DNA from 2 places in the Laspinema palackyanum D2c genome. Region 2 is predicted to be linked to the other one. Evidence: riboswitches for the same ligand, from Rfam matches in the RefSeq annotation. Region 2 holds a riboswitch; the other holds the start of a gene.
What was found. A riboswitch is a leader RNA that binds a small molecule or an ion and turns the genes downstream of it on or off. The one in region 2 is predicted to bind cyclic di-AMP.
Positions count from the first base shown of each region.

Region 1: it holds a riboswitch for cyclic di-AMP, as region 2 does, so the genes downstream of both, ntrB (nitrate ABC transporter permease) here and NG795_RS12015 (glycosyltransferase family 4 protein) in region 2, are expected to answer to the same signal.

Region 1 covers NZ_JAMXFD010000003.1:58,852-66,740, forward strand. The annotation lists gene NG795_RS05430 (ABC transporter ATP-binding protein) at 1-215, opposite strand, end outside; gene NG795_RS05435 (CmpA/NrtA family ABC transporter substrate-binding protein) at 359-1,771, opposite strand; gene ntrB (nitrate ABC transporter permease) at 1,958-2,794, opposite strand; cyclic di-AMP (ydaO/yuaA leader) riboswitch at 2,894-3,053, opposite strand; gene NG795_RS05445 (GNAT family N-acetyltransferase) at 3,340-3,813, opposite strand; gene bchD (magnesium chelatase ATPase subunit D) at 3,912-5,969, opposite strand; gene NG795_RS05455 (AI-2E family transporter) at 6,146-7,231, shown strand; gene NG795_RS05460 (cation:proton antiporter domain-containing protein) at 7,332-7,889, opposite strand, start outside.
Region 2 covers NZ_JAMXFD010000008.1:44,814-52,702, forward strand. The annotation lists gene NG795_RS11985 (tetratricopeptide repeat protein) at 1-505, opposite strand, end outside; gene NG795_RS11990 (RNA-guided endonuclease InsQ/TnpB family protein) at 548-1,747, opposite strand; gene NG795_RS11995 (transporter substrate-binding domain-containing protein) at 1,889-2,704, opposite strand; gene rplT (50S ribosomal protein L20) at 2,744-3,100, opposite strand; gene rpmI (50S ribosomal protein L35) at 3,264-3,461, opposite strand; gene NG795_RS12010 (DedA family protein) at 3,769-4,365, opposite strand; cyclic di-AMP (ydaO/yuaA leader) riboswitch at 4,847-4,981, shown strand; gene NG795_RS12015 (glycosyltransferase family 4 protein) at 5,123-6,403, shown strand; gene NG795_RS12020 (hypothetical protein) at 6,530-6,817, opposite strand; gene NG795_RS12025 (SUMF1/EgtB/PvdO family nonheme iron enzyme) at 7,165-7,889, opposite strand, start outside.

The DNA of each region.
Region 1 (7,889 bases), on a different contig from region 2:
ATTTTGAGTAAGGTAGATTTGCCACAACCCGAGTGACCAATTATAGAAATATATTCATCTGGCTGCACAGTGAGATCGATGCCGTCCAAAATAACATTCTGACCGCCACCGGCCTGGGGATAAGCTTTGACTAAATCACGAATGACTAAAAAATCCTCGGTTGCAAGAGTTGGGGAATTAGGGGAATTAAAGGAATAATTACTAGGTTTAACCACGATTCACCTCGCTAAATAAAGTTGATAAAACAGACCGTTAGGACAAATAGAAACAGAGCGGGAGCCGCTTGTTAACGGCATCCAATCCATTCAAATATCCGCCCCGAGTGCGAGCGTCTCCCTCGCTATTTAATGTCCAAACGCTAGGACAGATAAAAGTTAACGGGAGCCTTCGCCCGAATTTCAAAACTGTTGAGATAGCCGACGGGGTTGCTGGGGTCGAAAGACTTGCGATCGATAAACAACTCCCCCGGTTCTACTTTGTAATCCTCTGCTGGACAGGGAATGCCCATTTCCGTGGCAATCTCACGGTAGAGGTCTGTGCGCCAGCTCCGACGTGCTAAGGCATCCGCATTGGCTGGAAACTCGCTCACTTGTCCCCATCTTGCCGCCTGGGTCATCAGCCAGAGGGCCTGAGATTGCCATAAAAAGGTCGAGTGATCCCCTGGCGGGTGAGGCAAATTATCAGGCAATTTATCAAAAATTGTGGTGTCAATATTAGAAACTATCCGATCTTGACCATCAAAACCTCCATAGTTGTAATTGCCCACCAGAGCGGGACTTGTGAACTTAGCGGGTGCGCCGGTAAAGGCTCGGGCTGAAATAATCTGAGCCACTTCTTCCCGATTGGCGGGGTCACCACAATACTGGCAGGCTTCAATCATGGCCTTGACCAAAGAGCGATAAGTGCGGGGATTTTCCTCAATAAACGACTCCATCACCGCCAAAATTCGGTCCGGATGACCCCGCCACACTTCCTTACCTTGGGCAAAGGTAAAGCCGACTCCTTCATTCCCGGTAATGGCCCGGGTATTCCAAGGTTCAGCCACCATATAGGCTTGCATCGCCCCAATTCGCACATTGGTGACCATTTGAGGGGGTGGAATGATCATGATCCGAAAGGTGGAGATGGGATCGACACCCGCCGCTGCTGCCAGATAGCGGACGAAGTATTCATAAATGGCCGAACTCAGGACCACAGCCCAGATTCGCTGGTCGGAGGGCAACCCGTCAAAGTAATTGCGAAAGTCCCGAGCAAATGCATCTAAATCTCCGTTATATTCGTGCAGGGGTCGCAGTCCGCTATCCCACATCCGGCGATTCATGGTCATGGCATTACCATGACGGTGAATGGTCATCGCCCCACACATGGGCGCATGGCGTGCCCCCTCTGCTCCTAAGCGAGCATTAGTAATTGAGCCCGATACAACGGGGGATGCCTCTAACCGGCCAAAGATGAGACCATCTCGGGAGGTACCCCAACTCGCCTCTCGGTTAAGGGTGACATTGAGTCCATATTTATAAAAAAAGCCTTTTTCGGCAGCTACGGCAAAAGGGGCACAATCATTGACTGGCACATAACCCACTCGGATATTCGGCTGTTCCAAGGTGCTTGGGTCAATTACCTGGTCAATCTCAAAGGGTTGAGATGAAGAAGGGCTCCGGGAGTTGCCTTTCGCTCCGCCAGAGAAGGCTTGAGCGCAGGCGGACAAGGCGAATCCCGCAGAAAATCCAGCCACTCCTTTGAGGAGCGATCGCCGACTCATATAATTCATGATGTTCAGGAGTATCTAAAAGTTTAGTAAGCTGTCTTACTCCATCTGGGTATAAACAACCCCTCCATTGCTAGAGGAGAACCCCAAGAATGAATGTATGACAGATTAATTGTGGTTGTTAAAGATGGCGCTAAACGGTCTCTCCCCTAGCCCAGCTTTACCCAAATCAAAGGCAATCGGGCCCGATTAAATCGAGGTAGCTGGCCGATGGGTGGCCCATTGCTGAAGCCTAAGCAGCAGGTAGTCCAGAATCAGACCCGTCAAACCAATGACGAGGACGGCTAGAAATACAGAACTCAAGTTCAGACGGTTCCATTCATCCCAGACGAAAAAGCCGATGCCAATGCCGCCGGTTAACATTTCAACGGCGACAATGACCAGCCAAGCAATCCCTAAACTAATTCTTAATCCGGTGAAAATATAAGGGAGACTCGCAGGCCACAAAATCTGGGTCATCTTCCGCCACTGGGACATTTCCAGAACTTCGGCCACTTGTAGATAGTCCTTGGGTACGCTGGAGACCCCCAGGGCGGTGTTAATTAGGGTCGGCCAGAGGGAGGTAATGAAAATAACAAAGATCGCTGATGGATCGGCGAGGTTGAAGATTGCCAAGGCGATCGGTAACCAGGCCACGGGAGAAACGGGTTTGAAAATCTGAACGACGGGGTTAATTGCCTTCATTGCCTTTGGGGAGAGGCCAATCCAGAACCCAACGGGAATGGCAACCAACGTACCCAGGGCGAAACCCAAGAGGACTCGGCGCAAACTGGCTAAGAGTAGCCAACCAATGCCTAAGTCTCCCGGTCCCCGACGATAAAAGGGATTGAGAATATAATCCATATTCGCCACCAGTGCCTCCCACGGAGTCGGCATCAGGGTGGTAAAAAAGGTGGCGATCGCCCACCACAGGGCAAGAATCACGGCAAAACCGATCGCTGGTAACAATACCGAGTCCAATTGGACCCGGCGACGCTGTGCGTATGAAAAACTGCTGCCCTTGCGGGTAGCGACACTTCTACTCATTTAATTTTCCCCTCAGAGTCTAGGACCAAAGGGAGTAAGTCGTAGCGATGCTTGGCCTAGGACACTGAAGCCGTCAGGTTATTATAAATATCCTGCACTTCAGTCTCCTCTCAATGCCTACGAGGTTAGCTGACGGGCTAGAGCTGAGAGATGCTCTTCTTTCTCTTTTTCCATGAAAGATTCGCCCCGATATATGGTTCCCCCGCTTCAGGTGCGATCGCAAACAAGCTGCGGCTCCTAAATTAGGCTGACTTACTCTTGAAATTCATTCTTACGAAAAATTTGCAGAAATGTCAAGGGGGTACGAAATTTAATTTTTTGGGGATTAGGGGCGGTCCCTAATAAAGTCCGTAAGTCGCTCTCCCTCTTAGTTGGTAGTAACGCCTTCAGTCGTTCTCCCCCCTTTGGAGTAATATCGAACACTCTCCTGATTTTTTATCTGTCCTGCGAACGGGGATAAGATAACGACTGAAGTCGTTACTACGAACTTAAGAAACGACTGAAGTCGGGACGTTGAACGCGGATACTGGCAAAAATTATATCCGCTAGGAAGTACGGGGCTTTGAGGGTTTGGCTTGTAAAATTGTTACCTTTAGGGGGAAGACTTTTGAGCCGAGTTGTCCTAAGAAAAACTTGATTTTTAGAGGCTTGGGTAATTCTGACCAGGAAATTTTCACAAATCCTAACTGTTCATAAAACTCCACCAACCAGCCCATACATTCCACATAAACCGGCCCGATCGCCTCTTTGACTAAATGCTGAACCAGATAGGACCCTAATCCGCGATCGCGCCAAGATTTGTCAACGACTAAACTCCCCAATTCCTGACAACCGGAAAATTGCCGTAATTGTCCACAAGCGATGACTTTATCCGGGAATTCAATCACCGAAAAATTTTCCCATCGCAACTGGGTGGGGTCTAATTTTGCTTGAAATACTAATTTACGAATCGCTCGCAAATCTTCGGGAGTTGCAGGGCGCAGAATACAGCCCAAAGGCAGAGATTTTGATGCAGCCATGACGTAAATTCAGTCGCAATAATGAACCGAAACCGGGACCTTGAGAATGGGAGAATAAAGAATTAATCTTCTAATTCTCCCATTCTCAATGCCCAATCCTAGCGAGATTTCATTTCAGCTAATGCACCTCTAGCCATATCTGCGATCGCCCGGTCTGTGGCCTTGGGTAAACTATAATATCGACCCCCTGCCGCTTTTGCTAACTCTTTCGCAAACCCGGTGGAAACAAACTTATTCTCTGTATCAATCATCAACAACTGCATTCCCACGCCGCGAATTTTACCGGCAATGTTGAGCAATTCTCCCTTAATATCCGGTTTCTCCCCTTCAATTTGCGGTTCACCCAAGGACCGAGATAAGGGAACATTTCCCCGTCCATCGGTAATGGCAACGATCGCCACTTGACCGATATCTCCCGATTGTTGAGCATTTAACCCCACCCGCACTGCGGTACTTAATCCATGTGCTAAGGGCGATCCACCGCCACAGGGCAACCGTTCTAACCGTCTGCGGGCCGAAGTAATCGATCGCGTGGGGGGTAACAACACATCCGCTTGTTCTCCTCGGAACGGAATCAAAGCGATTTGGTCGCGGTTTTGATAGGCTTCCGTCAGCAGTTGTAAGACAGCCCCTTTCGCCGATTGCATCCGGTTGAGTGCCATCGAACCCGAGGCATCCACCACAAAGATAATTAAAGACCCGGCTTTTCTTGCCAAGCGTTTCGATCGCAAATCCCCTTGTTCCACAATCACCTTGCGGTCCGGTTGCTTTTCCCGACGGGCTTTTTGGTAGGGTGCAGCAGCGCGTAACGTCGCATCCACCGCCACCCGTTGCACCTTACCCTTGGGTAACATCGGCTTAATATACCGTCCGCGATCGTCAGAAAAAATAATGCTGCGACTGCCCGACTTCCCTTGCCGTTTTGCCATTTGTGCGAAATACAGCACACTCGGGTCCATAATCACCCCTTCAGGATCGAACAAAAACTCTTCAGGAATACTTTGTTCCTGTTCTGGTTGTTCCTGTTCTTCCTGTTCGTCTTGTTCTTCCGGTTCTTCCTCCTCCGGTTCATCTTGTTGCTGATCCGAGTTATCTTGCGGCGGTGGCGGTGGGGGTGGCGGTGGGGGTTGTTCCTCCTCCGGTGGGGTTTGGACAATCGTCGAACGGGGAACAATCACCAATTCCACCGCCCGACGCAGGTCCTCTGCATTGACCGTGGTGCGACCATCCAGGGCCGCCGATGCCTTGGCAACGCGCAGGGCAAATAATTCGGCGCGATGACCCTGGACGCCGCCTCGGAGGGCTTCATTAACCAGATAGGCGATTTGGTCCGAGTTAATTTCCACATCCTTTAACCATTCTCGGGCAAGGAGAATTTGGGTTTTCAGGTTGTCAATATCTTCGGTGTATTGGTGTAAGAACGCTTGGGGAGAAGCGGAGTAGGATAAAGCTTGTTCCACCGCTTCCACCCGCTGATCTAAGCCGAGGACCCCATCAGCAGAGAGGGTAATAGCAATGCGATCGAGCAGATGTTCGCGCAGGGACCCTTCCTCGGGGTTATAGGTGGCGATAAACAGGGGTTTGCAAGGATGTTGGAAGCTAATCCCTTCCCGTTCGATTTGGTTGCGTCCATCGGTGAGGACGCTTAACAGCAGGTTGGCAATTTGGTCATCGAGGAGGTTAATTTCATCAATATAGAGTACCCCCCGATGCGCTTGGGCGAGTAAACCCGGTTGAAATACCGTGTCCCCTTGCTTGACCGACTGTTCCACATCCACGGACCCTAATAAACGGTCTTCGGTGACCCCCAGGGGGATTTGCACAAAGGGGGCGGGAATGATTTGGGTGGGAACCTCATCCGGGGTAGTGCCATTGGTTCCAGAGTGGGGGTAGGCCTCTCGGGTGAGGTCGTCCCATTCATCAGGATTGGTGGGATTGCAGTTGGCGATGGAGTCTTTGACCACTTCAATCGGGGGCAACAGGGCGTGAATGGCACGCGCCATCACGGATTTGGCGGTTCCCCGACGACCGGCGATCGCCAGTCCTCCCAATCCGGGGTCTACTGCGGTTAACAGTAGGGCGAGTTTAATCGCCTCCTGACCGACAACTGCTGTCAGGGGAAATGCTGTGAGGGTAGAGGTGCTGGGCGCGGGCATGGTTTGAATAATTGCTAGTCCAATGGTTCAGAATATCAAAAAAGCGGGCGGGTCCGGGGATTTTTTACTGGGCAGGGGGAGTCGCCTGTCCTGAAATCAAGGCCCCTCTAGCCAATCTGGAGAGGTCATGAGCTATATTCCTAGAGGAAAGTCTATTATCTCAACGAGCAACGGCTGTGAAATTTGGTCAATGGCTTGGTTTTGTTGCCATTCTGATTTCCCTTTATATTTTATGGGAAATTCGGCAATTGTTGTTACTGTTATTTGTCGCGGTTGTTTTTGCGACTGCCCTCAATAGTATTGCCAAGCAGTTCCAGAAGCGATTACGTCTCAACCGCACGGTTGCTATTTTTATCACCCTCTCTCTGACCGTGCTGTTTAATGTGCTGTTTATTTGGCTGGTGGTTCCCCAGTTTCTCGAACAATCTCAACGGATGATTGAGCTATTACCCCAAGTGTTTCTGGCGTTGCGGGTTTGGTTGCGATCAATAGAAACTCAGTTACCGCTTTGGTTACCGCAACCGCCGAGTCTGGCTGAGTTGATTGTGCAGTTGCAGCCCTTCGTTTTGCGATCGGTCACGAATTTTGTGGATTTCTTCTCCAATTCGTTTCGGATTGCCCTTCAGCTTTTATTTGTGATGGTGCTGACCTTAATGCTCTTAGCGAATCCATTGGAATATCGGCAGGCATTTGTTAGACTATTCCCCTCTTTTTATCGCCGTCGTGCCAATGAAATTTTAGATGAATGTGAAATCGGTTTAGGAAACTGGTTGGCGGGAATTACGATTAATTGTATTTTTATCGGCGGTTTAAGTGGAATCGGCCTTTGGATCTTACAAGTGGATCTGGTTTTAGTTCATGCCTTGATGGCAGGACTCTTTAATTTTATTCCCAATATTGGCCCCACCATGAGCGCGGTATTTCCGTTGATGATTGCGTTATTAGATGCCCCTTGGAAAGCCTTAGCGGTGTTAATTTGGTATATTATCATTCAACAGATTGAAAGTTATTGGTTAACGCCTACGGTGATGGCGAAACAAGTGTCTCTATTACCGGCAGTAACTCTGGTGGCGCAAATTTTCTTTGCCAGTATTTTTGGGGTGTTGGGATTATTGTTAGCTCTCCCGCTGACTGTGGTGGCTCAGATTTGGATTCAAGAGTTATATTTTAAAGATATTATGGACAAATGGAAAAATAAAGGCGCTCAATATGAAATTGAGGTTGACGATCGCCCGGGGGAAAGGGTCACCGAATCCATATAGAATCAGTTGGCTTTGATTCGGTGATTGATCCCCCTTTTCCCCCCTTACCAACGGCAATCGGCTTTTTAAAAGTCTGCAAGAAGTATCAAGCTGATTGGGGTTAAATCCGGGGCGGAAAATGAGCGACAATGGTTGCCACATCCGGATGTGTACGCACGATCGCTTCCGGTTCTACTAATCGTCCAGATGACCCAAAGGCTTGATGTTGATGGGAACCGGAGGTTAAAATTACTAAATCATCGGTTTTGAGCATTCTGGATACTTTTTTAACAAAGTTTCCCCGGAGGCGTTGCACCGGAGTCGTTGCACTCAATCCAAAGGATTCAAGGTCAAATTCAGTGTCTTTAGATCCGCCGGTGACAATCAATAACAACTGTAAGTTAGCCTTGAGTTCAGTGGCGATGGCATTGGCAATGTCTAAGGTTTGTTGAAATTCCCAAGAGGCGGTTTCCGCTTCGGTGGCGGCGAGAAAGATTCGGGCGGTATTCTCAATGGGTTGCGGAAATCGGGTAATTAGAACCGGGACGGGCGATCCCCGCACAATCCGATCAATCACGTCGCCAAAGAAATTTTCCCGATAGGTGGAATATCCTTTCCACCCACAGATAATTAAGCTGGCATTTCGTTCCGAGGCACTGCGAACAATTCCCCCGGCGAT
Region 2 (7,889 bases):
GAAGGGAAGCCACTCGTTTATTGGCGGTTTTATTGTTCGGGTCGAGTTCTTGGGCTTTTTCGTAGGCTTCTAATGCCTGAGCGGTTAATCCTTTGCGATCCAAAGCAAATGCGAGATTATTCCAGGCGGTGACATATTCAGGATTCAACTTTAAGGCATCTTTATATTGCCGAATCCCTAAGTCGTACTGCTCCAATGCCGCATAGCTATAGCCTAACGCATTATAGATGAGCGCTTTACTTTCCTCATCAATCGGGGCTTTAGATTTTAAAGCCTTTTGGAACTGAACAAGGGCTTGGGTATAGAGTTGCTTATCCAAGTAAATACTGCCGAGTTCATAATATTGTTCTGCGGTTCCTTTGTCTTTGGAAAGGGTCTGTTGCAACCGAGAAAGGTTCAGTTCGATCTGGCGAGTTCTGAGGACTTGGCGCACCACTGCCCAAGCTGCAACTCCGAGTAATCCCAGCAAAATCGAGAGGTAAAGAAGGGGAAGAGAGGTATCCATGCCGTTTTAAATTGACTGATTCAACTGCCCTAGAATTGTAAACTACCCGACACCGACCGCTATAGCGGTACGATGCGGGCTTTTGGTAGCCCTCAAGACAACATCTTGTAAAGAACAAGACATGACCTCGGAGCCTCTGGGATTGTTTACAATAACCCCCAAAGTAGCGATATTATTCGCTCCATTCTCATCAGCATCGCCGACCCATCCACACTTTAGGTTTAGGCACTCAAATTTCTTACCTTGTCGGTTGCCAATTACTTTGCAGCAATGACAAGTTTTCGAGGTGTAGCGAGGGTCTACTATCCGGACATCTACGCCAAATTTCACCCCTTTGTAGGTCAAGAATTGACGCAACTGATAGAATGCCCAACTATTAGACCGTCGTCGCTCCGTCTTAGAGCGTGGCAATTCATTCGTGCGTTCTCTGATGCCCGTCAAGTCTTCAAGTGCAATCGCCTGGTTTGAGGCTTTAGCGGTACGGGTGAGTCGATAGCTGATGGTATGGTTCAGCCATGTTTGGAATCTTCGTTCACGTCCACTTAACCGTTGCAAGACCGGGCGGCATCGACGCCGCGTTGACCTTGTGCCTTTAGACGCTTTGTGTTGCAACGAAGCCCTTACACGGCTGTATCTGTCTCTAGTCTGCGTGATTTGTTGGCCACTGAATTTTTCTCCCTTGGATGTGCAGACCAGATCTGTGCGGCCAAGATCGATTCCCAACACATCATCCGTATCGGGGATAGCTGGTGGTTCAGACTCTAGCTGAATGTTTAGATAAAATCTGCCATCATTGCGCTTTACCAGGGTTGCCGATTTGGGTGTTTGCCCTTCTAGTAAGCGCTTCTGGTAATTACCGATGTGGAGATTGAATTTCTCCCGACCTTTGAGCATGGTCAAGCTAGCCATCCAATCCGTTTCCTTAAAAGTGAAGGTGCGAACGTCGTAGGTAGCAGAAGTTGGAGCAAAGCCTTTAACGGGTCTACCTTTTTGTTTTGCAACCTTCCGATTCGCACAAACGCGCCGGATAGCGTGAATGGTCATCTGGGCAGACAAACCAGAATGCGCTCTAGCTTCCTTGTAAATTAAAGACTGGACAGCCTTCTGATTGGTCAGTTTCTCAGGGGTGTTATCATTCACGAACTTACAGCAACTGGCAAAAGCAGCAAGTACCGCATCAAGTTTTTCTACCTGCTGTGGTGTAACCGTCAATTTACAAGAGACCGTAAGTACCTGACTCATTTTTCAATGGGTGAACTTTATCAATGTATATAACTATATACTATTTGCAGATTGTGGGGTATCGAACCCCACAATTTGCCCAGCATTCCTCCCGACGCTCAATCAAAGATTAGAGCGCGGGACTCCTGCTGGTTTAGTTGATTATCTTGAGTGCTCAGGGAGGAGGTATTGACCCTCACTCCAGGGGAGAGCAGGGGTGACTTCTACCACGGGTAAACCCCAGTATTCTGCCCGTTCTTGTAACCAGCCTTCTTGATGCCACTGGGCGATCGCCTGATTGACTCGGGAGTGCAGTTGGGCATATTGCAATCCTTTCGGCATCACCACCGCCAGGGGTTGAGTAGACAACTGGAATGGCAGCAGTCTGTATTGGGGATATTGCTGCACCCATCCGGTCAAAATACTGGCATCCGCAGCGAAGGCACGGGCGGAACCCGATTCGAGTAGCCGTTGTGCCTCTTGGTAAGAGTCTACGGGGACTAACTGGGATTGGGGAAGTCGAAATTCCAACAGGGGAATGGTACTGGAGGCATTGAGGACGGCGACTGCTTGACCCGCTAGGTCCGAAAGTTGACGGATTGAGGGGTCTCGGGTGATAATTTGGGCCCCATCTAGGTAGTAGGCTGGGCTGAAATAAACCACCCGCGATCGCGATGGCGTTGCCGTCACTCGGGCGATCGCCAGATCTACTTCACCGGACATCACCACCGCAAGGCGATCGCGATTTTCCACCGGGACCAGTTCCACCGCCTCGGGACTCCCCAGCAACTCCTCGGCTAATCGTCGCGCAATATCAATTTCAAAGCCTTGCAGACTGCCGCTACCCTCTTTAAATCCCATTGGGCGGACATTATCCTTCACCGCCACAATCAGTTGACCCCGTTGCTGAATTTCGGCGAATTCCGCCGCATTCCCAACTTGGCCCCAGGGCCAAAGGCAAAAGGCAACAACAAGCAAAAAACCCTTGATCCTTTTGCCCTCTGGCTGCATCATCATTTATGATTTGGCTTGAGCGGCCAGTTCTACAACTTTGGCAAAACTAGCGGGGTCTAAAATTGCCATTTGAGAGAGCATCTTGCGGTTGAGCTGAATATTGGCTTTCTTGAGATTGCCAATCAATTGACTGTAGCTCATGCCATGCATCCGAGAGGCGGCGTTAATCCGGGCGATCCACAGACGGCGAAAATCACGCTTGCGATTGCGGCGATCGCGATAGGAATTCCGCAGGGCTTTCATCACCTGCTGATTGGCTGTCCGGAACAGTTTCGAGTGCGAACCCCGAAATCCCTTGGCCATTTTCAGTATCTTTTTGCGGCGGTTGCGAGCAACATTCCCGCGTTTTACCCGTGTCATGGTTACTTTCCTTTATTTGTACAAATCTGAACAATCAATCCATTCCCTCGATTGGAGAGGGGTTTTACCCCCGCTACCGGACTAGGAAGCCAGAGATGATCCGACCTTTCGAGGGGTGTGAAGCTATCTGACTTCTGTCGCCACAAATCGAGCTTCTAGCTTTTTACAAATACGGCATCATTAAATGCACGTTTTTTTCATCCTGCTCACTGACAAGGGCGCTCTTGGACAAACGATTTCTGCGAGCAGCCGATTTGTGTTCGAGGAGGTGGCTTTTGTAGGCTTTCCGACGCTTGATCTTACCACTGCCTGTGGCTTTAAAGCGCTTGGCAGCAGCCTTTCTGGTTTTCAGTTTAGGCATGGACTTCCATTAATTCGGCACAATCAATTAATATATCACACCCCTGACTTCTAGACAAGGAAATACCAGGAACTGGCGATCGGCCGTTAAACTTCCCTAGGGTCCCTGCTCACCCTTGGCTTGTTGCTACCGTATTTCTGCCTCACCCAGATGCTTGGTCCGTTGGATTGAGCCTAATCAACTCAAACACCCGTCCCATTTTGAGAATCCGCCCAAATGTAAAGGCGATTCGCTTGCTCGCCCTTACATTTGTAGATTCTCCAAATCTGCGTAAGTCCTGCTCCTACCTGTGGGAACCCCTATCCGGCTACTGCCTTTTCCGCTGGACTACCCAGATAATAAAGAAAAGTGCCAATCCAACCAGCACAACTGCCGCAACTGGACCTAAAAACTTCTCAACCAGCCCATAATTCTGCCCCAATACAAAGCCCGCATAAGTGAGCAAAAGATTCCAGCAGAGTGACCCAATTAACGAGTACCCTAAAAATTCAATAAAAGGCATCTTTTGCAAACCCGCTGGAACCGAAATAAAGGTACGAATTCCCGGAATTAGTCGTCCAAACAAAACAACTAATGACCCATATTTTCTAAACCACTCTTGAGATTTATTAATATCTTCACTGTTCAATTTTAGCCATTTTCCATATTGGTCTATCCATTGTTTTAATCGATTCTCCCCCAGCTTTCTGCTCACATAATACCAAGGTAAGGCCCCGAGAAGAGAGCCGACCGTTCCCGCAACTACTACCCCCCAAAAGACGAGTTTACCTTGGGTAACAGTAAATCCAGCCAAGGGCATAATAAGTTCCGAAGGAATTGGCGGAATAATATTCTCTAGGAACATCAACAAAGCGATGCCCCAATAGTTAAAAGCGGTAATTGTGTTCGTAATCCAATCCAGCATAATCAAAAAAATAATAAACTTAAAACAGTACCCCCGAAATTTCTGCCCCAGAGAGCATCAATGCTTAATGTTGTACCTCAAATCAAAGGAATCCTTGAGGTACTATAGGCCAGGGGTAGGGCATGATTTATTTAATTGTAGCGGCTGTTTATAGCGATCGCCTCGCTGGTCTGGTTCAAGTTTTGCCCTGGCCCGAGTGGAACACCCAATATAGGCTAAAAACGGGGTTTGTTTTTCCAAGGATCTCATTTAGAGTAGCCCAAGTCGGATTTCAACCCATTTCCCCCTTTAACTGCTTATTTATGTCTAAAGAAATACCCAAAATTATGTCTGTAGATAGATGTAGCCGCCAGTTTGATGACCCACCTCAAATCTAACCTGCGACGTATGGAACATTTCAGCAGGAGTAGGTTATATTACGAGTAGTTCAATAAGTCAGCCTAATTCAGTTGGGGGTTTGCATAACCCCGTGTAATGTGTGGGATAAATTGTGCTAATCCTATCCAACAACTGAAGCGGGGGAACCCACTCAGGGGCTTATTTTCTCAAGGGAGAAAAGGGATATCTCTCAATCCTTGCCCATCAGCTAACCCCGTCGGCCTTGAGACGAGACTGAAAGATCGGTAAACTTTATTCATTTGCGCGATCTCATTAGTGTCCTTAGACGAGTAATTTGTTCGGTTTGCCTGAACCTCATGGGATTAACCCCATCGAGCCATTCAGCAAGCTAACAAGGCATGAGGTGAAGATCAAAGTTATGCTAAACCTAAACCAAAATCGGATTGCTTTAATTTCTGTTACTGGCGACCCCGCCGCAGAAATCGGTAAGGAAGAGGCCGGAGGCCAAAACGTTTACGTTCTCCAAGTCGGCTTGGCCCTTGCCAAACTCGGATGGAAGGTGGATATGTTTACCCGCCGAAACCATCCCGAACAAGCGGCAATTGTGAATCACCATCCCGATTGTCGAACTATCCGCCTAAGTGCAGGACCCGCTAGGTTTATTGGTCGAGATAAAATATTTGGATACCTGCCTGAGTTTGTGAAAGCGTTCCAGGAATTTCAAGACAGAGAAGGTATTCAATATTCCCTGATTCATAGCCATTACTGGTTATCCTCCTGGGTGGGAATGGAACTATCCAAGCATCAACCCCTGCGACTGGTGCATACCTATCATTCCCTGGGTGCGGTTAAGTATCAATCTGTCACGGATAAACCGGCGATCGCCTCTACCCGACTGGCAACGGAAAAAGCCTGTTTGGAAACAGCCGATCGCATCATTGCCACCAGTCCTCAAGAACAACAGCACATGAGGAAACTGGTCTCAACCAAGGGTGAAATCGAAGTGATTCCCTGTGGGACGGATATCAACCGATTTGGCAGTGTCTCTCGGACGGAAGCAAGAGCAGAATTAGGGATTAAACCCGATGCGAAAGTGGTGCTTTATGTGGGTCGGTTTGATCGCCGTAAAGGAATCGAGACTCTGGTGCGTGCCGTGGGACAGTCTAGCTTATTAGAGAGCGATCGTGACAAATTGCAACTGATTATCGGAGGCGGTTATCGTCCCGGACAAAGTGATGGTATCGAACGCGATCGCATTCACGGCATCGTCAAAGACCTGGGAATTGATGACATTACCACCTTCCCCGGACAGTTAGGCAAAACGAATCTGCATCTGTACTATGCTGCCGCCGATGTCTGCGTCGTCCCCAGTCATTATGAACCTTTTGGATTAGTGGCGATCGAAGCAATGGCAAGTCGGACCCCCGTGGTTGCCAGCGATGTGGGTGGATTAAAATTCACCGTCGTCCCGGAAATCACCGGACTCTTGGCCCCTCCCAAAGATGAACGGGCCTTTGCAGTGGCGATCGACCGGATCCTCAGCAATCCCGAATGGCGCGATGAACTCGGAGGTTCCGGTTGCCTGCGAGTAGAATTAGCCTTTAGCTGGGAGAGTGTCGCCAACCGACTCGCGCTGGTTTATAACCAACTCCTGTCGGAACCTGTTGTTCCGATGACTTCCCCAGTTCTCGCCGCTTAGAAAACTCAAGGAACAAGAAACCGGGTTTCTGCCTAGATTTTGGCTTGGTTGCCACAGATTTGGGATAGAAACCCGGTTTCTGACTTTACGTGGGGGGCCAGAAACTGGCTTTCTTTCCTGCTGACTTCAAATGACCTGATGATTTTTCGGAAACAAACTAATCAAAGTGCGTAAAGCCCTGTTCACCGTTTCAGCATCAGGGAAATATTCCCGCACATCTGGATCGAGCATAATTGCTCCATCTTCCAGGGTAAAATATTGAACAATATCCTGGCGATCGGTTTGATGAATGGTGACCGTATGTCCTCGGCGATATGCCTCGTAATGCTTGCCGCGATCGCCCCCGGTAAAATCATATTCCGGAAGCATTTCATCATCCGTGGTATCTGGCTGGTCAAAATTAGGATTGTGCATAGATTTTCCTAAAAACTAATTCCGTGTTTTTTGAGGTTATTTTTCGGCTTTTTCTTCATGCCATTCAAACCTCAACTGCATATCATCGCCTCTTGGAGAATTGAGAAACCGGGTAATTGACGAAAATCTCGTTTAGGATACATAAATTATCGCAGAAACCCGGCTTCTTGGCTCTGGACCGGTTTCTTGTTTGGAGAGGTTAGAAACCGGGTTTCTTAATTTAAGTTTTGGCTAGGTGGCAGGAGTTATCGCAGAAACCCGGTTTCTTGTCCCTGGGGCGGTTTCTTGAGTCGCTGCAAATAGGTAAAGGGTAAAAAAAACAGGGCAAGAGGGCAAAGAGTAAAGAGCTACGGAGTCCCCGGGAGGAAGCAGGAGACTCGAAAACCGCTGCTGGAGGACCGGTGGTTCGCGCCGACCCATTTGAGACTACCGCAATGATGGTAATCACGGTGTTTATCCCAACAACCACCCCGCAGGATATGTCGTTTTTTGGCGTCTAATAAGGTGACTAATTGTTCAATATGTTTGGATATATCATTAATATCCCAACCTCGGCCATCAGTCGGCACTCCGTTATAGGTATCATGCAAAGGGTCAGCGCACCACTCCCAAACATTCCCGTGAATGTCATACAAGCCAAAAGCATTGGCCTGTTTAAAATATCCCACTGGGGTAGTTTGTCCGTTATTACTGCCATAATTAGCCAGGTCAGTTGTCAGGGTTTCGCCGATGTGAAAGGCTGTGGTAGTTCCGGCGCGTGCCGCATATTCCCATTCAGATTCACTGGGCAATCGGTAGGGTTTGCTTATTCTTTTAGAGAGGCGGGCACACCACTCGATCAAGTCATACCATGAAACTTGTTCAACGGGAAGATTTTCTCCTTTAAAATATGACGGATTGGGGTGGAGGTCCCTTTGTAGCTTTGGAAAACTGGCCACCTGTCGCCATTGGGCTTGGGTCACAGGATATTTGCCCATCAGGAAAGGTTTAATGGTGAATTGATGCTGCGGATTTTCATCATTGTCTCCTTTAAAGAAATGCGAAGTCATTGTAAATCTGCCCCCTGGGATGA